DNA from 4 places in the Weizmannia sp. FSL W8-0401 genome. Region 1 is predicted to be linked to each of the others. Evidence: riboswitches for the same ligand, from Rfam matches in the RefSeq annotation. Region 1 holds a riboswitch; each other region holds the start of a gene.
The links. A riboswitch is a leader RNA that binds a small molecule or an ion and turns the genes downstream of it on or off. The one in region 1 is predicted to bind S-adenosylmethionine.

Region 1 (5,811 bases):
TCCACATTTCCGAGCCTTTCGACATTCCAGTCCAGCGTGAGCCCTTCCACTGATATATGGTGATTGCCGCGGTGGAAATGGGCGTTTTGGATAAGACGCGTTTTTTTCGGCGCATGCGGATGGAGTTTGATGACTGTTACGCCTTTTCCGCTGCCGCAAAGGCATGTCCATGAAGGCAGCTTAAGCCCCTTTACAAGATAAACGCCTTCCGGTACGATCACTTTCACGCGGCCGTTTCCCAGTGCTTTTTGGAATGCCGCTGTGCAGTCGGTTTTTCCATCGCCGGCAGCCCCGAAATCTGCCACATTGACTGTACGGGATGCCACAGACAGCAGCCGGCTGTATTCTTGATCCAATATCGTTTTCCATTCCGGGTAGACAAGGCCGTTCTGATCTGCAAGGGTTTTATACGGTTCAACCGGATATCTCCGGTTCAGCAGCAGCCGTGAAAGGGAAAACGGTTTGTGAAATTCCGGCTGGCAGTATTTTTGAAAAAGCGCTTCATTTTCCTGGATTAGGGTACCCGGCTGGACTGCCCTGCGTGAAAGCTGGCGCAGCAGCATGCCGTTTGTCCGGGGGTCATGATGCTTATCCAAATGAATCATTTTTTCACCCCGCTTTGCCTTCATTCAGTCTCTGTCATTGGATATATGTAGTTTACCCCCGCAGGTTGGAAAACGCACTGAAAAAGGAAGACTCTTTTCTAAATCATTGTTGTTGGCATAAAAAAGATTGAATTTTATGTTAAAATCGAAGAAAAGGAAGGTGGAAGTCAATGAGCCTGCCAAAATGTTCTGATTGTAACCATCCATTTAAGTGGATTTATATCTTTAAGAGGTTATGGAAGTTTGACCAAACCATAGAATGTCCAAATTGTAAAGCCAAGTTATATCCAAGTTTGAAGTTTCGAAATAAAGTTGGATATTTTTCCCTGCTTTGCTTTTTCATCTCATTTGGACTAATGATATTGGGCATTCCAAAAATTGCATTCATAACACTAATCATCATTATTTGGGCTTGTTTGATTCTTATGATGCCTTATGTTTATTCGTTTGATCATAAAGAAAGGCCTCTATGGTAAAAGGGAACGAATAGTTGTCGCCCTTTTAAATGGCTTCAAAAATCCAGGTGATGATGAAACGCGGAGCTGAGCCGGTACGCCGCAAGTTTAAAGGTGAATTGATGAACCGATTTGGTACAGAGCAAGATTTGAAAAAAACACATGCAAGTAAAGATTGGAAACCATTTCATCAAATGAGAAAGAAAAAGGTGGCCCAAAACTACATGTAACACTTTTCGTGAAAATGGGCCTTATTTTCTTTATCAGAATTTTTCGTTGACGAATAGCATAAGAAGGTATACAATAAACTTCAAGCTTATATGTTGTTATTTTCTTATCAAGAGAGGTGGAGGGAAGGGCCCTGTGAAGCCTCGGCAGCAGGTCCGAAAACGGGTACTGTGCCAATTCCTGCAGGTGGTGGCCTGAAAGATAAGAAGATTTCCCGGGAATGGATATCTTCTTACTTCAGGGTAAGAAGATTTTTGTCGTTTAATCCTTAGTAATCGAATAAGAAAGAAGGGAATAGAGTGGAGCAAACGCGGCTCACATATGAACAGTTTACGTCGGATCCGTTTGCAGCGTTCGTGCCGGAAGATAAAACAAAGGGTGCATTGGAAATTTTGCAGTGGGCATATGGCACGTACGGTAAATCAGTGGTATATGCGTGCAGCTTCGGCGCAGAAGGAATGGTGCTGATTGATCTCATTTCGAAAGTCAGAGAAGATGCGGATATCGTATTTTTGGATACGGACCTGCACTTTCCGCAGACTTACGAATTGATTGAAAAAGTAAAAAAGAAATATCCGACTTTAAATATCCAAATGAAAAAACCGTCGCTTACGCTTGATGAACAGGCGGCGCAATACGGATCTGCCCTTTGGAAAAGGGATCCGGACCAATGCTGCTATATCCGGAAAATCAAGCCGCTTGAAGAAACGCTGCAGGGAGCGGCGGCCTGGATATCCGGCTTGCGGCGGGAGCAATCGCCGACAAGGGCGAAAACGAATTTTGTCAATAAAGATGAAAGGTTCCATTCGATTAAAATTTGCCCGCTGATTCATTGGACATGGGATGACGTTTGGAACTATATCAAGTCCCATCATCTCCCGTATAACGAATTGCATGACCAGGGATACCCGAGCATCGGCTGCTTCCCGTGCACACGTGCTGTCGGAAACAGCGACTCAAGAGCGGGAAGATGGGCGGGCTTTCATAAAACCGAATGCGGGCTGCATACGGTTCAGAAAAAATAAGGCTGCCAGGTGGTGCTGTGGCAAAAACGGCCATCCCTTCTAAGCCGCTGCTACAGCCACTCCGGGAGAAGTGGGCGCATAAACCAAACCAACCAGTTATCTGATTAAGTTTAAAGCAGGTGAAGAAATGAGAAAAGTATATTTAGTCGGGGCAGGGCCCGGCGATCCGGAACTGATCACAGTGAAAGGATTGCGCATGATCCGGGAAGCGGATGTCATTTTATATGACCGCCTGGTGAATCCGGATCTGTTAAAAGAAGCAAGGCCGGATGCGGAACTCGTCTACTGCGGGAAAAAGCCGGACGCCCATACGATGTCGCAGGATACGATCAACCACCTGCTTGTGAAGTTTGCCAACCAAGGCAAAACTGTTGTCCGTTTAAAAGGCGGCGATCCGTTTATATTCGGCAGAGGCGGGGAGGAGGCGGAAGTACTGGTGCAAAAGCATATTCCGTTTGAAATCGTTCCGGGGATTACGGCCGGTTCCGCCGTGCCCGCCTATGCCGGCATTCCGCTCACCCACCGCGGGCTCAGTACATCCGTTGCTTTTATCGCGGGCGTCACGAAAAAAGGCGAAGATCTTGATGCATACTGGTCCAAATATGCGGGAATTGATACACTTTGCATTTATATGGGCGTGAAAAATCTGCCGCTCATCTGTGCGCAACTGATAAAGCACGGCAAATCGCCGGACATGCCGGCTGCACTTATCCGCTGGGGCACGACGGAAAAACAGGAAACCGCGGTCGGCACGCTTGGAAATTTAAGTGAAAAGGCGGACGGGTTGCGCAACCCATCGCTTTTGATCATCGGAGAAGTGGTAAAACTGCGCGATGAGTTGAAATGGTTTGAACAGCTTTCCGCTGCTCCGGCCTGTACCGGGTGAACGGGTATGAAACAAGGTGTTTTATATGTCAGCCACGGCAGCCGTGTGCCCGAAACCGCCCGGGAAGCAACAGCGGCAATCCGGCAAGCGATGGCACAGGTGGATGCGGATCTCCAGGAAATTTGTTATCTGGAAATTGCGGAACCGGATATTGCAGCAGGGATTGATGCGCTTGTCCGGGGCGGCGCAGGGCGTATCGCCGTTGTGCCGGTATTGCTGCTGAGTGCCGGGCATTATTATGAGGATATCCCGCGTGCGATCCGGGAAGCGAAACGACGTTATCCGCATATTGTGTTTACGTACGGCCGCCCGCTCGGCGTCGGGGACCGGATCACCGGAATTCTGGCGGAAAATATTTTGGAAACCGGTATGCCTCCGGGTGCCTGGATTCTGCTGGTCGGACGCGGCAGCCGCAATCCGGAAACACTGTGCGATTTTGCAAAAATTGCGGACGGGCTGCGCGTGCAACTGGGGGCAGAACAGATCAAAACGGCTTATTTGGCGGTGCTTGAGCCCCGTTTTGATGAGGCGCTGAAGGAGCTGGCCGCGGCCGGGCGCCCGGTGGTTGTGGCCCCATATCTTTGGTTCACCGGCGTGCTCGTCCGGTCGCTGGAAAAGAAAGTGGGCATGCTGCAGCGGGAAGGATATGATATCCGGCTGGCACGGTATCTCGGCTGTCACCCGGATATGGCGGACGCATTGGCCGCCCGGGCAAAGGAAGCGTTGGGTGCAGAGGCTTTTATTTGAGATTCCGGGACCTTTTTTGCCCCCGGAAAGCCTGGGGGAAGCCTGCGGCGTTTTCTATTGTGAACCCCTCCCTTATTTGGGGGAGATGCAGTTTAAAAAATGCCTGGGTGCGGTGTTTCAATGTGCGTACCGGCACTTTTTTGGGCCCGATCAGCCTGAAAGATGCCCGCGGTCCGGCGCTCCATTGCGCATGCCGGCACTTGCCCGGTTCCGGCTCCCCAGGAAACGCTGGAAAGGGAGCGTACGGGCACATTCACGAAAATGGCAGGAAGCACGAGGCGTTTCTGCACCGGATAAACTGGAAAGGAGATCAGGAATGGTTTGGGTACCGGTTATGGTCAATTTAGACGGGAAGCAGGCTGTGGTCATCGGCGGCGGAAAAGTGGCGGCACGTAGATTCCGGCTCTTCCAGGAAGCGGGGGCATGCGTTACAGTCGTAAGCCCGCACCTGAACGATGAATTGCAGGTTTTGGCGCAACAACACGCGTTCATTTGGAAACAGAAAACATTCGAACCGGAAGACATCCGGGAGGCTGATGTGGTTGTTGCAGCGACAAATGATCCGGAGACAAACAGCCGGATTGTTACCCATGCCCCGGCCCAAGCCCTCGTGAACGATGCCGGCCATGCGGGAAGCGGCAACCTTGCTTTTCCGGCGTTTTTCCAAAAGGGCAGGCTTTCCATCAGTGTCTCTACAGCCGGGGCAAGCCCGAAACTGGCTTCCCGCATTGTAAATGAATTATCCGGGCATTATGATACGAACTACGCCCAATATGTGGATTTTTTATACGAGTGCCGCCAGCTTCTGAAGCAGCCGCAGTTTTCTGCATCGGAAAAAAGCGAGTGGCTGGAAAAGCTGCTTGGAGAAGCATACCGCAAGCCTGAAAAACAGCAGGAAGCCTTGTCTTTCTTTCGCAGCCGCATGCAAGGGACTGCCCGCTGAAAAACGAATGAAGATTAGCGCGCATCTTTGGGAAATCAGCCGGTGTGCCCGGCGAAAAACTTGGCAAGCCCGTTTGCAACCCGGAATGGCTTCCGTTACAATAGGGTTAAAATTTTCACAAAAAGGAGTGTCGCCTTCATGTCATTGGAAGATGTCAAAGCTTATTTTAAGCAGTGGGACCGGGAAGAAGAGGTGCTCGTCCTGCCGTCATCAAGCGCGACGGTTGAACTTGCGGCTGAGGCGCTGCACACGGAACAGGAACGGATTGCAAAAACGCTTGCGTTCAGGGGTACCGGTGGGGAAGAAGCCCTTCTTGTTGTCACCGCGGGAGATGCGAAAATCGACAATAAAAAATTCCGGCAAACATTCGGCGGGAAAGCGCGGATGCTGTCACCAGAAGAAACGCTCGAGCATACCGGCCATGCTGTCGGCGGCGTCTGCCCATTCGGTTTGAAAAAAGATTTGCCGGTCTATATGGACGTCTCACTCAAACGGTTCACGACTGTATTTCCGGCATGCGGGAGCGGCAACTCGGCAATTGAACTGACCTGCGAAGAATTGTATACATACGGGAAGGCCGAAAAATGGGTGGATGTCTGCAAAGGATGGGAACCGGCGGAAGATTACCAGCATGCAGCTAGGACAGGCGCCTTAACGGATCCGCAATAATCTGCTTGCCGCTTCAGGCTTGCCTTTGAGACGGAAAGGGGTCCCGGGTACGCGCCGGAAAATGAAGCAAATCCATCATGGCTGCTGGCAATTGCCCGAAACACGGGCATACTTGAAAAAGCGGGCGATCAGATTGCCGCCACGCCGGATAAACGCTGCACCAGTAAAGGAATGAAAATCAGTATCGCATTTTTTCAGGATAGAAAAGGAATGAACACCAGCCATCTCGATGTTTCGGGATAGAAGCCCGTGC
Region 2 (5,811 bases), 2.5 Mb from region 1:
TTGAATTGTAATGGTTCTTCGATAACACGAAATCCCCTATCTATCAAGGTATTCAGTTAAACGAGCCATGTTTCAAACAAATGCAAAAAGAATCCATTTCTGATAAGGTTAAAACATCCACGAAATAACCATCAGAGGATTCTTATATTGGCTACTTTACCACAAAAAAGCTAAATTTCAATCGTCAAAATAATTTATCAAATTGTGAAAATTCTCTTTCTTCTGATATGGGTGAATTCATCTTTAGAGAATTCGATGAGAAAATTATTTTTTCGAAAACAATCGCTCAATTTCTTCATTTTCGTTGGTTGAAACTCACTCCCACCGAAACAGCCTGCCATTAAAAATTGAAAAATACAGGAAATTTGGACATGAGGAGTTCATTTATTTTTGTATCGCATGCGTCTTCAATATCGGAGTACTATTCATACAATGCGCCATACAGCCTGAAGCCGATTTTTCCCGGCATTTGTTTTCCATAGACCCATGGCAAAAAATATCGTATAATTTGTCGTATGAGGGAGGTGAAAAAGTGGATAAAGGAATTGACCAGAATGCGATTTTGCAGGCCATCCGTGAACTATCGGACCAAATCAAATCCGTGGAAAAAAATCTGTCCGAACGGATGAGTGCGCTGGAAAGCAGAATGGGGGCGTTGGAAAGCAGAATGGAGGCGCTGGAAACGAGAACGGCGTCTTTAGAAGAAGGCCAAAAAGAAATTAAAGAACAGGTCAGAAAAATTGACAAAAAACTGGATATCCTCAATCGTGATTTGCTTGACACAAGGGCAGATGTTGAATTCTTAAAAAAGTAAATTTCCCGTTTTTCTCTGCTCACATGAATAGCCGCAAGTCCCTCTTCTTACAAAAAGATTCTCAAAAAATGGTCCTCTTGGTTTGGTCCGGATCCCCGTTTCGAGATCCTTCACATCGCCAAAGAGGACTTTTTATATGCGTTGCCGGGATCACAATAGCCATGCAAGATCAACACTTTATATAGTGTTCACAAATTGAATTTACAAATCCTTTTCAATCACCCGCTCCCATGCCTTATATCCAAGAGTCTTTTTCCATCCTTATTTTAAGTGGAAGAAAAAAGAACCGGCACATTACCTGAAAAAAAGTTGTTGCCAAAAATTTTCCTTGCCGTTTCTTTCTCATTGTTTTTTAATGAAATTAGATCAAAAAGAAAACTGGGAAAAATGTGGGTGTTGTGTTGACGAAAGCCGCTTCGTTTATTTTGATCATTGTGCTCGGTTACATTTTGAAGCGGATTGGATTTTTTAAGCCGGATGATTTTCAGCTGGTTTCCCGCATGGTTTTAAACATTACATTGCCATGCGCCGTGATTACAAATTTTGAAAAACTCTCCCTTGAAACTTCGCTGTTAATGCTTGTCGCAATCGGCGTCATTTGCAATCTGGTGATGATTGCAACCGGCTATATCGTTTCCTGGCGCCGTACCCATACGGAAAAAGCCTTTAACATGATCAATTATTCCGGTTATAATATTGGCTGTTTTACACTCCCCTATGTACAAAATTTCCTGGGGCCCGTTGGCGTAGTGGCAACTTGCCTGTTCGATGCCGGCAATTCGGTTTTATGCACGGGCGGCACATATTCGATTGCTTCCGCCGTTGCCAACAACGAAAGAACAAATGCGGCATCTTACCTAAAAAATGTTTTCATCCATCCCGATGGATACCTATCTGATCATGCTTGCGCTGTCGCTTTTGCATATTACATTGCCGGCAGGCGTGACCGCATTTACCGGAATCATCGGACAGGCAAACGGCTTTCTGGCCATGCTGATGATCGGGATCGGTTTTGAACTCCGGCTTGAAAAAAGCCAGGTTGCGGGCATCTTAAAAGCCGTTATCATCCGTTACGGAATGGCCATCCTGTTTGCAGCATTTCTTTTATTTCCTGCTGCCGCTGCCGCTTGAAGTTCGGCTCGTGCTCGTGATTATCGCGTTTGCGCCGATTTACGCCGTCTGCACGGCATTTACCCAGAAATGCGGCGGCAATGTCGCCATGTCCAGCACGTTGAACTCGTTGTCCATTTTGATCAGCATTGTGTTGATGACCAGCCTGATGGTCGTGCTGAAGATCGCCTGAATCATGAAAAACCGCTTAGAGCTTCCATCCTCTAAGCGGTTTTTTGATACGGTATCCGGGTTTTCCAAGCAGCCGTTCAGGCACTTGGCGGCTGCCCGGCCGGTCTTGCGTCCAGTCCGTCATGCTCAGGACCTGGTGTTGATCTTAATCTGATACAAATCTCTTCTCCGGTCGGCCAGTTGCCGGACGGAGCCGCTGTTGCGGTTGCGGCGCAGCTTCTCAAGATCGACATCGCCGACAACGACGGTATCGACATTGGGATCGCATTCTCCGACAATGCCATCGCGGGCAAAGCCGAAATCGGAGGGAGAAAAGATCCCGGACTGGGCGTACTGGATATCCATGTTTTCCACGTGGGTCAGGTTGCCGACTGTTCCCGCAATACAGGTGTACACCTGGTTTTCAATGGCCCGCGCCTGTGCGCAGTAGCGGACGCGCAAATAGGCCTGGCGGTCGTCCGTGCAAAACGGGACAAAAATAATGTTCGCACCGTGGTCGACAGCGACACGGGCCAGCTCCGGAAACTCGATATCATAGCAAATCAGAATCGCAATTTTCCCGCAATCCGTATCAAATACATTGAGTTCGTTTCCTTCCGCGATCCCCCACCATTTCCGCTCATTTGGCGTAATATGGAGTTTGGTCTGCCTCTCAATCGTCCCGTCGCGCCGGAACAAAAAAGCGACATTGTAAATGCCCCCGTCTTCTTCCACAAAATGGGACCCGCCGATAATGTTGACATTGTAGCGTACGGCAAGCTCTGTAAACAGTTCAATATATTGGTCTGTGTACCCGGAAAGCCGGCGCACTGCCTGGTCAGGGCGTTTTTCTTCCAGGTAGGACATCAACTGCGTGGTGAAAATTTCCGGAAAAACGGCGAAATCAGAACCGAAATCCGCGGCCACATCGACATAATATTCTACCTGTCTGACAAAATCATCGAAGGAATCAATTTTTTTCATCATATATTGGATCGCTGTAATCCTGACCGGGAACGAAGCATGATAGACACGGCGGGACTTCGGCAAATAATCGACGTTATGCCATTCCATAAGCGTTGCAAATGAAGCGGATGCTGTATCATCCGGCAAATACTGCCTGTTGATCCGCATAATCTGGAACCCTTCAAGCAGCTGGAAGGACAGAACCGGGTCATAAATATTGTGCATCTCGACTTCTTCCACGTATTCGCGCGGGGTCATTTTGTCTTTATATTTGCTGTAATTCGGAATCCGGCCGCCAATGATGATGCTTTGAAGGTTCATTTTCCGGCAAAGCTCTTTCCGTGCCTCATACAAACGGTGCCCGAACTTCATGCGCCGGTATTCCGGGTCGATCATCACTTCAATGCCGTACAGGTTGAGCCCGTGCGGATTATGGTTGGTAATGTAGCCGTTCGCAGTGATCGTATCCCATGTATGCTGGTCTTCGTATTCATCGAAATTGACAATTAAGCTGGAGCAGGAACCGACGATTTTCCCTTCGTATTCCACGCAAAACTGCCCTTCCGGAAAAATCCGGATATGGCTTTCCAGCTGCTCGTGTTTCCACGGCTCCATCCCCGGAAAACATTTTTTCGACAATGCCATAATATCATCAATGTCTTCAAAGCGGATGTTCCGCACCTCGATTTTCTTCTCAAACTTGGATACATCTGTCTCTGGCACAATCTCACACCCTTAACACACTTTTTCTATTATCATACCCTATCCGAATCGGTTTTGCCCGAAAAGCAGCTGAAATGTCGAAAATATAAGTTGACAAATCGGAATAATATTATTTATCATAGTTTTAACAAATTATTTCTATACAGCTTATCAAGAGAGGGGGAGGGACTGGCCCGAGGAAACCTCAGCAACAGATTCTTTTTGGGAATACTGTGCTAATTCCAGCAAGCGCCAAGCTTGGAAGATAAGTTAAGGAGCCTCGCCCTCTTCTTAACTTTTCTTGAAGGGGGCCTTTCTTTTTTGGATCATCCGCATTGCCGGCCGGACCACCACGCACACACGAAATTTATTTTTGGGGGTATGAAAAATGGCTCATATTGATGAAACGAAAGTAGCCCGCATTATGGAATCATTGCAAAAACTGGAGTTTGGAACAGTGGTCATTTCGATCCATGAAGGAAACATCACACAGATCGAAACAACCGAGAAAGTCCGGTTTGCACTGGAAAAGAAAAAAGCGGCACTTCCCAAGCAAAAGATGGGATGACGGGCGCCGGCATTCCGGTTATCTCTTTTCCCGTTGTTCGTGCTACACGAATACCGGCATTTGGATATCGTCCAAATGCCGGATTTGTTTAAGAGTACAGCGGTATGGAAATTTGCGGAAATGCTGTTTTTAAAGCAGCATTCAGGCGGTCGGCTGCTTGCCTGTCCAGCTCATAAAAACCACCCCTCTTTTTCACTTGTTGGTCGAGAATAAACACCCCTTTTTCGATGCACGTTGTCCCGAGTGAGGCCAAAACCGGTTTCAAGGCGTAATCGAGCGCGAGCAAGTGGCCGAATGTGCCGCCCATGGCGAGCGGCAGCACCTGTTTGCCGGATAAGCCATTTTGCGGCAAAAGATCCAGAAACGTCTTGAGCAGTCCGGAATAAGACGCTTTATAGACCGGTGTCAAAATGATTATCGTATCGCCTTCTTCCACTTTTCCTAATGCCCCGGTGATGGGCGGGCTTTGCCGGGCATGCATTAAATCGCCGGCCGGAAGTTCCCGGATATTGATGAGCTCCGGTTCGTACCCGTGCCCCCTTAACCCGGCCCTGATATAATCACGGATCCCATTTAATCTCGTATACGCAGAAGGGCTCCCGTTCAGCAGTACTATTTTTTCCGCCATATGAATCCCTCCATTTCTTCCTTAATTTTTCATTGCATGCAAAACCGGGTGGCCGCTCCCTAAAATGCGGTTTAAAATATGATTGGCCGTTGCTGCAAAGAGGGCGTGGTCCCTTTTCCGCGGATAAGGGAGTTTTACCGGGCAGTCCATCGCAATTTCCCCTTCTTCGATTAACACTACCCGATCGGCGAGGGCGACTGCTTCTTCCACGTCATGCGTCACCAATATGGCTGTAAAATGTTTTTCGAGCCAAAGAGACTGGATCAGCGCATGCATTTCAATCCGGGTTAAAGCATCAAGCGCCCCAAGCGGTTCATCGAGGAGAAGGATGTCCGGCTCATGGATTAATGCCCTCGCCAGCGCCACCCTTTGTTTCTGCCCGCCGGATAAGGATGAAGGCCAATCATCCGCACGCCCTTCCAGTCCGACCTTTCTAAGCATTTCACGGGCCGCATGCTTCCAGTCTCCTGCAAGGCCCAGGCCGACATTTTGAAGCACGGTTTTCCACGGGAGCAGGCGGCCGTCCTGAAACATCATTTTCGCCGATCTATTTATGCCGGATAAAGGCGCCCCGTTTATAAGAATTTTTCCGCCGCTTGCCGCTTCAAGCCCTGAAAGCAGCCTGAGGAGCGTACTTTTGCCGCATCCGCTCCTTCCGACAATCGCAACAAATTCCCCTTTTCTTATTTTCAAATGAAGATGGCGCAGGACGCGATGGCTGCCGAATGATTTTTCCAGCCCCTCAATTTCCACAGCAAACACCTTATTCGTCATCGTTTCCTCCTCCTTTATTTTTGATATGACGGGTGCCACTTTAACAATCGTTGTTCCGCGATTTTTGCCAGCCAGTCG
Region 3 (5,811 bases), 150 kb from region 1:
GGGTTACTTCGGTGTTGCACTCGGGCTTGCGATTGAGATTATCCCGAGCGAGATTGTCCTTGCCTATGCAGGTTATTTAATTTCCCGCGGAGAGATCAATTATTTTGGGGCCATTGCAGCAGGCACACTCGGCATTTTGATTGCCCAACTGATTTTATACTGGATCGGTGCATACGGCGGGCGCCCGTTCCTGCTAAAGTACGGCAAATATTTGCTGATTCACGAAAGGCATCTCGATCTCGCGGAAGAATGGTTCAACAAGTACGGCGCCGGCGTTATTTTTACAGGCCGTTTCATCCCGGTCATCCGCCAGGCCATATCGATCCCGGCCGGCATTGCCAAAATGTCGTATTTCAAATTTATTTTTTTCACGCTGCTTGCGACCATTCCTTGGGCGGTGCTGTTTATCTTTCTCGGTGAACGTCTCGCATCAAACTGGGCACAAATTGATGACGTCGCGGCTCCTTATGTCAAGCCGGTTACCATTATCGCGATCATCATCATTGTGCTTTATATCGCTTACTCGATGTACCGCAAGAAAAAAAGAGCCTGACCCTCTATTCAGGGGCCGGGCTTTTTCCGTACCAAACCGGCCATGTGATGTGGGGAGTGCAACCCGTCTGCACAAAGGCGGGTGCCGGATTTTGAGCCTGCACAAAAAAGGGGTTAATATGGATGAAAAAGCAAGCCGGATTTGCATCTTGCCTGATCACAAGAAAAAAGATAACGCCGGAAGCTTAAAACAACCTTAACAGGCTGAAATTCTGAAAAAGGGGCGCGCTTATCTGCTGCGCCCGAAAAAAACCGCCTGCACAAGGGTGGCGGCCAAAAAAGGGGGCATATGAAAAAAACAGGTTGTAAGCTCTCTTGCAAAGAAAAGCATACCTGCCAACACTTAAAAAATGCTTAAAATCCCGCACCTCTCGGCCATAAAAAAACGCCTGCACAAAGCAGACGAACCAACTAAAGCTCTTACCTGATGACAAACATCAATATACAAGTGGAAAATAAAAAACACCTTAACTTTACCTAAAATTTATGTGAATTTCCCCACCATCTATTTTCTCGACAAAAAATAACAAAATTTCATCAAAATTTTCGTGACAAATTGCCGCATTTAGATAATAATAATGAAGACAGACTACTAAAACGAGGGATTCTATGGAGTCAAGAGTAGCGAAAAAAAAGAAAAAACGGTCAAGAGTCCGCTGGCGCAGAGTGTCTCTTATGCTCTTTTTACTGCTCATCGTTGCCGGCGCGGTTTACACAGCCTATCAATACTACGCCGGAGTTCATCAGACAGACCCGGAAGATGCCTTAAATATGGACAATCTGGAATTTAATGGTAAAAAGGATGCAAATGGCCGGACCAATATTCTCCTTCTCGGAATTGACCGGCGTGGCAAAGAAGATTCAAGAACCGACACCATCATGATTGCCCAATATGACCCGAAGAAAAACCAGGTTAAGCTCATTTCGATTATGCGTGACATTTATGCCGAAATCCCGGGGTATAGAAACTATAAAATTAACACTGCCTATTATCTTGGCAATTTGAACCATCAAAAGAAGGGCGTTGAACTGCTCCGCCAAGCACTCAAAACCAATTTTGACATTGATGTGCAATATTATGCACTCGTCGATTTCCAAGGCTTTGTTAAAATTGTCGATACCCTGGCGCCTCAAGGCATTGAAATGAACGTCGAACATAAAATGTCGAAAAACATCGGCTTGACGCTTTATCCTGGCAAACAGCTCATGCATGGGAAACAACTCCTCGCCTACGCACGGTTCAGACATGATGCGCAAGGCGACTTTGGCCGGGTTGCTCGCCAGCAAAAAGTGCTTAAAGCGCTCCAATCTGAAGTCTTCAGCGTGAACGGCATCGCCAAAGCACCGAAACTGCTCGGAACCATCCAGCCGTATATGGCCACCAACATGAGCAAAATGAACATTCTTGCGCTCGTTAAAGACGTCATGGTCAATGGCAACCTTAAGGTCAAAACAATGACCGTACCGGTTGCCGGTACCTATACCAATGTCAGTTATCCGGGCGTCGGCGCCGCGCTCGAAGTGGACAAAGAAAAAAATACCGAAGCCATCAAACAGTTTTTGGATGAATAACAGGGGGGCCGGTTCCGGCTCTTTTTTTTGTAGCAGACAGAAAGCCGTACCGGGAGCAAATTGTCTTTTTGGAGAGCTCAAAAAGACAAAAGAGAGCCGTACCGGGAGCAAATTGTCCTTTTGGAGAGCTCAAAAAGACAAAAGAGAGCCGTACCAGGAGCAAATTGTCTTTTTGGAGGGTTCAAAAAGACAAAAGAGAGCCGTACCAAGAGCAAATTGTCTTTTTGGAGAGCTCAAAAAGACAAAAGAGAGCCGTACCGGGAGCAAATTGTCCTTTTGGAGGGCTCAAAAAGGCAAAAGAAAGCCAATTAGACAATAGGGGCGAAACCGCATCCAATATGAATTTCAATTTCCCCCTTGTCATGTCACCCGACAAAGTGTAAAGTATAAATAAGTCAAAATTTTAAGTACGTTCAATCGAATAGCCTTATCAAGAGAGGCGGAGGGACTTGGCCCGATGAAACCTCAGCAACCAGCCATACGGCACGGTGCTAAATCCAACAGGTATACCTGAAAAGATAAGGAGAATGTTGTCATCTTGCCTCCTTTTCTGGGAGGCTTTTTTCATATCATTCAAAGGGAGTGTAAAAATTTGAACCTTCTCGAAACGTTAAAAAACCGCATCCTTGTTGCAGACGGGGCAATGGGGACACTGCTATATGCATACGGCGCCGACACATGTTATGAGTCATTCAACCTGACCCATCCGGAAGACATCCACGCGATCCACCGCGCCTATATCGAAGCAGGCGCATCGGTCATCCAGACAAACACGTACAGCGCCAACTATATCAAGCTGGCACAGTATGGCCTGGAAGAAAAAGTAAAAGATATCAACAAAGCGGCTGTCCAGATCGCAAAAGAAGCGGCAAACCGTGACACATTTATACTCGGCACGGTCGGCGGCATCCGCGGCCAGCGCAAAACCGAAGCAACACTTGCCGAAATCAAGCGTACGTTCCGCGAGCAGATTTTTCACCTCCTGAACGAAGGAGTTGATGCCCTGCTTTTGGAAACGTATTTTGACGCGGAAGAACTGTATACGGTCGTAGACATTGCGAAAAAAGAAGCGGATGTCCCGGTCATCGCCCAGTTCTCGCTTATCGAACCGGGCGTGCTCCAAAACGGAACCCCGGTCCGCGATGCTTTCAAGGAACTTGAAAACCGCGGCGCTGATGTGACCGGCCTAAACTGCCGGCTCGGCCCGCACCACATGATCCAGGCGTTCGAAGAAATCCCGATACCGAAGCGTGCCTTTTTGTCCGCATACCCGAATGCGAGTCTTTTAGATTACGAGGAAGGCCGGTTCACGTTCACAAATAACGCCGATTATTTTAAAACATGCGCCGAAAAACTGGTCGAACAGGGTGTGCGCCTGATCGGCGGCTGCTGCGGCACGACCCCAGCTCACATCAAAGCAATCGCAGACGGGGTGCAGGGGCTTTTGCCTGTCACAGAAAAAACGGTCCGCCCACCGAAAATCGAAATCGCAGCCGCCCCGGCGCAGTACGAACCGCCGTTGCATGAAATTGTAAAAAAACGCCATTCCGTCATTGTCGAATTGGACACACCGAAAACGCTGAACACAGCCCGCTTTTTCGAAGGGGCAAAAGCGCTGCACGACGCCGGCATCGATGCCTTGACAATGGCCGACAACTCGCTTGCAAGCCCGCGCATCAGCAACACAGCGATTGCTTCAATTTTAAAAGAGAAACATGGCATCCGGCCGCTTGTTCATATTACATGCCGTGATCGTAATTTGATCGGGCTGCAGTCGCACTTAATGGGTCTTGCTGCGCTCGGGATTGACCAGGTGCTTGCCATCACGGGGGATCCGACAAAAATCGGCGACTTCCCGGGAGCGACGAGCGTATACGATTTGTCATCCATGGAACTGATCGCAATGATCAAGCAATTCAATGATGGCATTTCCCATTCCGGCAAATCGCTTCACAGGAAAACGAATTTTTCCGTCGCGGCTGCATTTAACCCGAACGTCCGCAATCTTGATAAAACGGTCGGGAGGTTGGAACGCAAAATCCGCCACGGTGCTGATTATTTTATCACCCAGCCTGTCTTCAGCACGGAAAAAATCGAGCAAATCCATGAAGCAACGAAGCATTTGGACGCGCCGATCTATCTTGGCATTATGCCACTTACCAGCTACCGGAACGCGGTCTTTCTGCACAATGAAGTGCCGGGCATCACACTGACGGATGATATTTTGCAAGCGATGGAAAAAACAAACGGCGACCCTGTGAAAGCGCGCGAAGAAAGCCTTGCGATCAGCCGTACCCTGATCGATGCGGCCCTCGCCTATTTCAACGGCATTTACCTGATTACGCCGCTCGAACGCTATGAACTGACAGTGGAATGCACGCGCTACATCCACGAAAAAACAGCAGTGCAAGGCGCAGGCATTGTCTGAGACTGCAACGAAAAAAGTACAGGCGGATTCATTAAAGTGAAACTTTGATAGCACTGTCCAATTGCAAGATTAAGAAAAGAGCTCAAGAAGGCAAAACGAAACCTTGGCCGGCTTCAGCCCCGGCGAGATGCATGCACTTTAAACTCAATCAAAAGTGGCACCGGCGCCGCCAGCATCGGAACGCGACCCAGCCAGGTACCAAATGTTACCGTACGTCGCAATCTCAATATCAAACGCACAACCAAAGGGGGCATTTTTCATGGGGAAAACGATATTTGAACAGCAGCTTGCGAACCGCATTCTCATTCTCGACGGGGCGATGGGCACGATGATCCAGCAGCAACACCTCACCGCGGCAGATTTTGGAGGCGAAGCATACGAAGGCTGCAATGAATACTTGAATCTCACAGCGCCCGATCTAATCCGCTCGATCCATGAAGCATATCTCGAAGCGGGGGCCGACATCATCGAAACGAACACATTTGGCGCAACGTCCATCGTCCTTAACGAGTACGGCCTTGGGCACCTTGCCGAAAAAATCAACATCGAAGCTGCGCGCATCGCCAAGCAGGCTGCCGGAAAATTTTCCACACCCGGCCGGCCGCGGTTTGTCGCCGGTTCAATGGGCCCGACAACAAAGACGCTCTCCGTCACAGGCGGCACCACTTTTGGCGCGCTCAAAACCGCCTACCAGGAACAGGCTTGCGGGCTCATAAAAGGCGGGGCCGACGTGCTCCTGCTTGAAACATCGCAGGACGTGCTGAACGTCAAAGCCGCTTTTCTTGGCATTACGGACGCATTCAACGAAACCGGAAAAAAACTGCCGCTTCTCATCTCCGGCACCATCGAACCGATGGGCACAACGCTTGCCGGCCAGAACATCGAAGCATTTTACATTTCCGTCGCGCATATGCAGCCGGCCGCAGTCGGGCTCAACTGCGCGACTGGCCCGGAGTTCATGGCTGACTCTATCCGCACACTCGCGGGGCTCGCCAAAACGGCAGTGAGCTGCTACCCGAACGCCGGGCTTCCCGACGAAGAAGGGCATTACCACGAAACACCGGAATCGCTCGCTGTAAAAATGAAAGGCTTCGCCGAAAAAGGCTGGCTTAACATCGCAGGCGGCTGCTGCGGCACAACACCTGCCCATATCAAAGCGCTGAATGAAGCACTAGCCGGGCTCCCGCCGCGCCAGCCTGCAAAAGAAGAGCACCACGCCGTCTCTGGCATCGAACCTTTTATTTACGATGACCCGTCCA
Region 4 (5,811 bases), 2.3 Mb from region 1:
GCTGCAAACCGGACGGGCGCGGGTAAGCCATGTTTTGGCCCGCAAAAAAATCACAAAATGCGCCTCTGTGCATTTGCCGCTAAAAGAAGTTTGCGCTGCCTTCACTTAGGTGTGCGATCTCGAAAACATTTGTGATGAATTATTTTTGCCGGTGCTTGGTTAAGGGATGGCTGAATTAGGTGAAAAAACGGGGCCGCTTTCCTTCACATAGAGGGCGTCTGCATAAAGGAAGCAAGCAAAAATGGCGTTGTTCGTTCACATAGAAACGCCTCAGCCCGTTTATTGCCAAAAACGGCTTTAAAAAAACAATTCGGGCAATGGATCCCTTGCCCGAACATGTTCCTTATTCTGCGACGCTTACGCTGGCGCTGGCAACTGCCCGCTTGTGTTTTCTGATTGTATAGAAAATGAGGATTGCCCATATTGCCGCAATGGCTGTATAGGTAACGCCGTACCAGCCGCTTCCGGCGCCGGCCATTTTTAATAAAGTTTGCACGTTGCTGAACACAATCATGCCGCTGACAATGACAGCCAGCAAATGAGCCGGCAAAATTTTAACCAGATAGGCTGCAATCGGTGCGGCGATCAGGCCGCCAAGCATGAGGGCGATCGTCCAGATCCAGTTAATCTGCATAGCGCCGAGGGATAAAAGGAAACCGATGCTTGACGCCAGGGATACGGCAAATTCACTTGTATCCACCGAGCCGATCACTTTCCGCGGTTCGATGTCATTTCTGGACAGCAAAGCCGGTGTAGCGATAGGGCCCCAGCCGCCGCCCCCCGTTGCATCAAAAAATCCTGCGACAAAGCCGAGCGGGATAAAAAATACGTTAGACCCGGTCTTTTTTTTGACTTTCAACGCCCCGCGCGCGTTGATCAGAAACCGGATAAGAATATAGAGGCCAAGGGCGATCAGAAAAATAGAAATGTACGGTTTTAATGTGCTTGCAGGAAGATGGCTGAGAACGGTTGCCCCGAGAAAGGCGCCGACAGCCCCGGGTACAACCAGTTTCCAAATGATCCCTTTATCGACATTCCCAAATTTCATATGTGAGACCCCGGAAGCCGCCGTTGTAAAAACCTCCGCCAAATGCACAGAAGCTGATGCGACAGCCGGCGCAATTCCGAAAGCCAAGAGGAGTGAGGTTGAAGTCACCCCGTAACCCATTCCGAGAGATCCATCCACCAATTGTGCGGCAAGGCCGACAAGTGCTAAGACAATTAATTTTTGCATGTTCATGTTCCCCGCTTTCTTCATCCATAAATTTGATTCATCCAGATGTAGAGGAATTATACGCATCAGGGCCTATCCTGGTTTAAACGGCCGGCCTTGCAGAAATTAAAAATCTTTCCGCCATTTTACGGAAAGACAGCGAGTAAAGGATAAGCGCTTATCTTTCAAAATGGTACCCATTTTGCTGGAATTGGCACCTTGCTGCTCGCTGCAGGTTGCCGGACTTCATTGGGCCAGATCCCTCCGTCGCTCTTGATAAGTGATTTGTTGTTTAAAATTTTATCAGAAAATAAATGGAAGTCAATATAATTATTGCAAGTTTTTTTATCGGATTTATACGAATGGGGGGATAAAGAAAAAAACTCCCCATCAGATTACGCTCTGTCGGGAGTTTTTTCTTTCAACGGCTTGGTTTTAAAAAGCTTGTTTTAGGATGCGCGGGGGGATTATGGTTGCTTCCATTCAATAGTCCGAACGGGTTAGCGGGCCCGCCCATTCTGGCAGTTTGATACGCGCTATCCACCCGTGCCTGTCCCCTGCACGCCCAAGGGAACCGGTTTTATCAACACAAGCCTATTCCTTTGCTTTGATTTTCAGTGACAGGACGACCAGCACGATTAAAATAGCGAGGCAGACGCTTGTACCAATCGGGTTGCCGCCGCCCAGCAAAAAGGACAGGAAAATACCTGCCAGTGCAAGCAGCGCAACCCAGACCATGAAAGGGTACCCTTTTACACGGAAGGAAGGCAATTTTTCATACGACTTCCGGAGCCGCAGTTCGGCTGCACAGATGGCGATCCAGACAAGGACGACGGTAAATCCCGGGATGGTCATCAAATAGCTGATGACCTCATCCGGCGTAAGATAGGCCAGAATCACGCCGGCTAAAATAAACAGCGAGGTCAGCAAAATACTGATGAGCGGGACGCCTTTCCGGGAAATTTTTAAAAAGGCGCGCGGCGCTTCTCCGGATTGCGCCATGTTGAACAGTGTGCGCGAAGTGGCATAAATGCCGGAGTTGGCAGCAGAAAGAACGGCCGTCAAGAGCACAAAATTCATCACATGGGCGGCAGCGGGGATCCCCGTGCGGCTGAATACCTGCACAAACGGGCTTTCCACGGAAGAAACCTGGTTCCACGGGACAATGCCGCAAATGATCAGGATTGGCAAAATATAAAAAAGCATGACGCGGACAACGGTCTGTTTAATGACACGCGGCAGCACTTTCTCGCTGTCTTTCGTTTCCGAAACGGTAACGCCAATCAGTTCCGCGCCGCCGTATGAAAACATCACGATCAGAAAAGCGCTGAACGTGCCGTGAAGCCCGTTCGGGAAAAACCCGCCGTGCGCTGTATAGTTGGACAGCGTGGAAGATGTCCCGGGGAATAAACCGAATAAAATCAGCGCGCCAAGCAGGATAAAAACGATCAATGTGATGATTTTAATGCCGGCAATCCAAAATTCAAATTCGCCGTAGTACTTCACTTCAGTTAAATTGATGCCGACTATGAAAGCGGCGCAGAGCAAACTGAGCAGCCACAATGGCGCGTGGGGAACCCAGAATTGCAGGAAGCTCCCGGCTGCAAGCAGTTCCACGACTGTAACAATGACCCAGTTAATCCAGTACAGCCAGCCAATAATGAAAGAAACCCGGCTGCCGAACGCTTTGTGGATCAGATTTTGGACGTTGAGGCCGGGGTGGACGAGCGCCATTTCCCCCAGCGCTGACATGACAATGAATAAAAGCGCGCCGCCAATCAGGTAAGAAACGGCAACACTCGGGCCGGCAAGGCTGACGGTATCGGAGCTGCCTTTAAAAATGCCGGTTCCGATCATCCCGGCCAATGCGATGAACTGGACATGCCTTGGTGACAAGCCTTTTTGCAAATGATGTTGGTTTTTTTCCATTTCTATCAATCTCACTTTTCTTTTTTAGATAAACGCTTTTCAGTGCTAAAGCATTTATTCTATTTTAGCAGAAAAAAGGAAATATTGATATACAAAAAAATGGAATCGCCGGATGACAGATGCACCCGCATTTCACCAAAGCAAAATGACAAAACGGCGGGACACCACTCATTGTAGTATCTCGCCGTTCTGTTTAAGTTTGTGCCCCGGGACGGGCAGAGGAAAATACGCGCCAGCTCCCTCTACTTTTTATCAAACCCTTGGCGTTCTACAAATTCCTTCATGAAAACGCGCGATGGTTCTTTAAAAAATTGTGCCATTTGGCCTGTCCAGGTATCGTTCCTTTTTCCGTCTGTGCGTTTTGTATAATATTGCGAAACCGTTTCATTGTATTCCTTCAGATCGCGCAAAAGACGTTCATCAGCCGGGTATTCATCTTCAAAATAAATATGCTCAGCCGACATGCGCGGTTTTTTCGCAGACGGATCGGCCGGATAGCCGATTGTCATCGCAAATAGCGGAAGGACATATTGCGGGATTTTCAAAAGTTCGGCCACTTCCGGCAGCCGGTTGCGCAAGCCTCCGACATAACAAATGCCAAGCCCCATCGATTCCGCAGCGAGCGCGGCATTTTGCGCGGCCAGTGCCGTGTCGATGAGCGCGACCATAAATTTTTCCGTTGTCTCAAGTGTATCTTGCGCATCTACACCTTCCATTTCCGCCGCAAGTTCATGTTTATGGAGATCGGCACAGAAAATGAGCAGATGGCCACATGTTCCGACATGGCGGTTCCCGGTCAGTTCTGCTAATCTTTGCTTCCGCCCGGGATCCTGAATGCCGAGAATCGTATAGGCCTGGACGAAATGAGAAGTGGCGGCTGCCTGCGCGGATTCCACAATCAGGCGGATTTGTTCATCAGATAGTGGTCGGTCTTCATAATGGCGGATCGACCGGTGATTGAGAATCGTTTCAATGACTGTGTTCATTCTTTTACACTCCTGTCTTTGGTGAGTCCATTGTATGTTCAAATATAGCACAGAAAATAACGGCCGGCATGAAAGGTGCTTGTTGTCCAGCATGGCCACGATGGTCTGCCAAAAAATATTTGGATTAAGGCTAAATTAACCTATTTTCGTTTTGGTATACCCGAAGTGCGAAGGCGGGAGAACCCAAACAGTACATTTGAACGATGAACAAAATATAAATCGTTTCAAAGATGACGGATTCTTGAAAAAATAAATATGGAGTGAAGTAATGTTTTCAAGCATTGCCAGGAGCGGAGCGGTCGTTCCAAAATTTTATTTTGAAAAAATCGTGCTGGAAAATTCCAGCGCCTTTTTGGTTTATAATTCGGAAAATTTCATCTTGATCAAAATATTTTTCTGTTGTATGATGATGTTAACTGATGTGACATTTAATTGTTATTTTTTTTAACGTCCGATATTTTTATGATGAGGAGGTGTTATGTTGAAACTCACCCCCAGAGAAACCGAAAAACTCATGATTGTGGTAGCGGCGGATCTTGCCCGCAGGCGGCAGAAACGCGGATTGAAGCTGAACTACCCGGAAACAGTCGCCATCATTACATATGAAGTGATGGAAGGAGCAAGAGATGGGAAGACAGTGGCAGAGCTGATGCAATTCGGGGCAACAATTTTAAAACAGGAAGACGTCATGGAAGGCGTCGCGGAAATGATTCCTGACATCCAGGTTGAGGCGACATTTCCGGATGGTACAAAACTGGTCACGGTCCACAATCCGATCCGATAAAGGAGGTGCTCGAATTGATCCCAGGAGAGTACATATTAAAAAATGAACCAGTTGTCTGTAATGCAGGCCGGAAGACGGCCCGGATCACTGTGACGAACCGCGGTGACAGGCCGGTGCAGGTCGGTTCACATTTTCATTTTTATGAAGTGAACCAGGCGCTTGTGATGGACCGTGCCAAAGCGTTCGGTATGCATTTGAATATTCCTGCGGGTACGGCTGTCCGGTTTGAGCCGGGGGATGAAAAAGAAGTGGAGCTGGTATCGTTTGCTGGAAAAAGGGAAGTTTACGGCCTGAATAACCAGACAAACGGCCCGCTTAAAAAGGAGGGGGAAGCATGACTTTTTCAATGCCGCGCAGGCAATATGCGGATATATTCGGTCCCACTACCGGAGATGCGGTAAGGATTGCGGATACGGGGTTGTTTATCGAGATTGAAAAAGATTTTACCGTGTACGGGGATGAAGTGAAATTCGGCGGCGGCAAGGTAATCCGTGACGGGATGGGGCAGCATCCGCATGCTTCCAGCAATGCCAGCCCGGACCTTGTTTTAACGAATGCCATCATTTTGGATTATACAGGCATCTATAAAGCGGATATCGGGATAAAAGACGGATTTATTTCAGCAATCGGAAAGGCGGGTAATCCGCTCTTAATGGAGGGGGTCGATATCACAATCGGTGCGTCAACTGAAGTGATTGCCGCAGAAGGGCTGATTGTAACAGCCGGCGGCATTGATGCGCATATTCATTTTATCAGCCCGCAGCAAATTGAAACGGCGCTTGCATCGGGCATTACAACGATGATTGGCGGCGGGACCGGGCCTGCGACCGGAACGAATGCGACAACGTGCACGCCGGGGCCTTGGAATCTTCACCGGATGCTCGAGTCTGCAGAAGCCT

Region 2: linked by a shared signal. The riboswitch ahead of NSU00_RS13475 (YezD family protein) and the one ahead of NSU00_RS01550 (phosphoadenylyl-sulfate reductase) in region 1 are both predicted to bind S-adenosylmethionine.
Region 3: linked by a shared signal. The riboswitch ahead of NSU00_RS02170 (bifunctional homocysteine S-methyltransferase/methylenetetrahydrofolate reductase) and the one ahead of NSU00_RS01550 (phosphoadenylyl-sulfate reductase) in region 1 are both predicted to bind S-adenosylmethionine.
Region 4: linked by a shared signal. The riboswitch ahead of NSU00_RS13030 (sulfite exporter TauE/SafE family protein) and the one ahead of NSU00_RS01550 (phosphoadenylyl-sulfate reductase) in region 1 are both predicted to bind S-adenosylmethionine.

What each region holds. Positions count from the first base shown of each region.
Region 1 covers NZ_JBBPAG010000001.1:303,951-309,761, forward strand. Annotated here, with positions in the region: gene NSU00_RS01535 (glycosyl hydrolase family 28-related protein) at 1-605, opposite strand, end outside; gene NSU00_RS01540 (TIGR04104 family putative zinc finger protein) at 776-1,081, shown strand; gene NSU00_RS01545 (hypothetical protein) at 1,132-1,290, shown strand; SAM riboswitch class I at 1,392-1,496, shown strand; gene NSU00_RS01550 (phosphoadenylyl-sulfate reductase) at 1,588-2,313, shown strand; gene cobA (uroporphyrinogen-III C-methyltransferase) at 2,441-3,199, shown strand; gene NSU00_RS01560 (sirohydrochlorin chelatase) at 3,206-3,946, shown strand; gene NSU00_RS01565 (NAD(P)-binding protein) at 4,263-4,889, shown strand; gene NSU00_RS01570 (YbaK/EbsC family protein) at 5,028-5,558, shown strand; gene NSU00_RS01575 (hypothetical protein) at 5,634-5,811, opposite strand, start outside.
Region 2 covers NZ_JBBPAG010000001.1:2,755,414-2,761,224, forward strand. Annotated here, with positions in the region: partial or broken gene NSU00_RS16090 (IS1380 family transposase) at 148-299, shown strand; gene NSU00_RS13455 (hypothetical protein) at 533-814, shown strand; gene NSU00_RS13460 (AEC family transporter) at 1,216-1,830, shown strand; gene NSU00_RS13465 (hypothetical protein) at 1,905-2,117, shown strand; gene NSU00_RS13470 (bifunctional GNAT family N-acetyltransferase/carbon-nitrogen hydrolase family protein) at 2,243-3,784, opposite strand; SAM riboswitch class I at 3,929-4,035, shown strand; gene NSU00_RS13475 (YezD family protein) at 4,152-4,331, shown strand; gene ssuE (NADPH-dependent FMN reductase) at 4,420-4,959, opposite strand; gene NSU00_RS13485 (ATP-binding cassette domain-containing protein) at 4,981-5,733, opposite strand; partial or broken gene ssuC (aliphatic sulfonate ABC transporter permease SsuC) at 5,748-5,811, opposite strand, start outside.
Region 3 covers NZ_JBBPAG010000001.1:449,010-454,820, forward strand. Annotated here, with positions in the region: gene NSU00_RS02160 (DedA family protein) at 1-553, shown strand, start outside; gene NSU00_RS02165 (LCP family protein) at 1,162-2,124, shown strand; SAM riboswitch class I at 2,549-2,649, shown strand; gene NSU00_RS02170 (bifunctional homocysteine S-methyltransferase/methylenetetrahydrofolate reductase) at 2,717-4,552, shown strand; gene metH (methionine synthase) at 4,812-5,811, shown strand, end outside.
Region 4 covers NZ_JBBPAG010000001.1:2,648,319-2,654,129, reverse strand. Annotated here, with positions in the region: gene NSU00_RS13030 (sulfite exporter TauE/SafE family protein) at 344-1,300, opposite strand; SAM riboswitch class I at 1,389-1,496, opposite strand; gene NSU00_RS13025 (amino acid permease) at 1,808-3,142, opposite strand; gene nfsA (oxygen-insensitive NADPH nitroreductase) at 3,385-4,128, opposite strand; gene NSU00_RS13015 (urease subunit gamma) at 4,610-4,912, shown strand; gene NSU00_RS13010 (urease subunit beta) at 4,927-5,250, shown strand; gene ureC (urease subunit alpha) at 5,247-5,811, shown strand, end outside.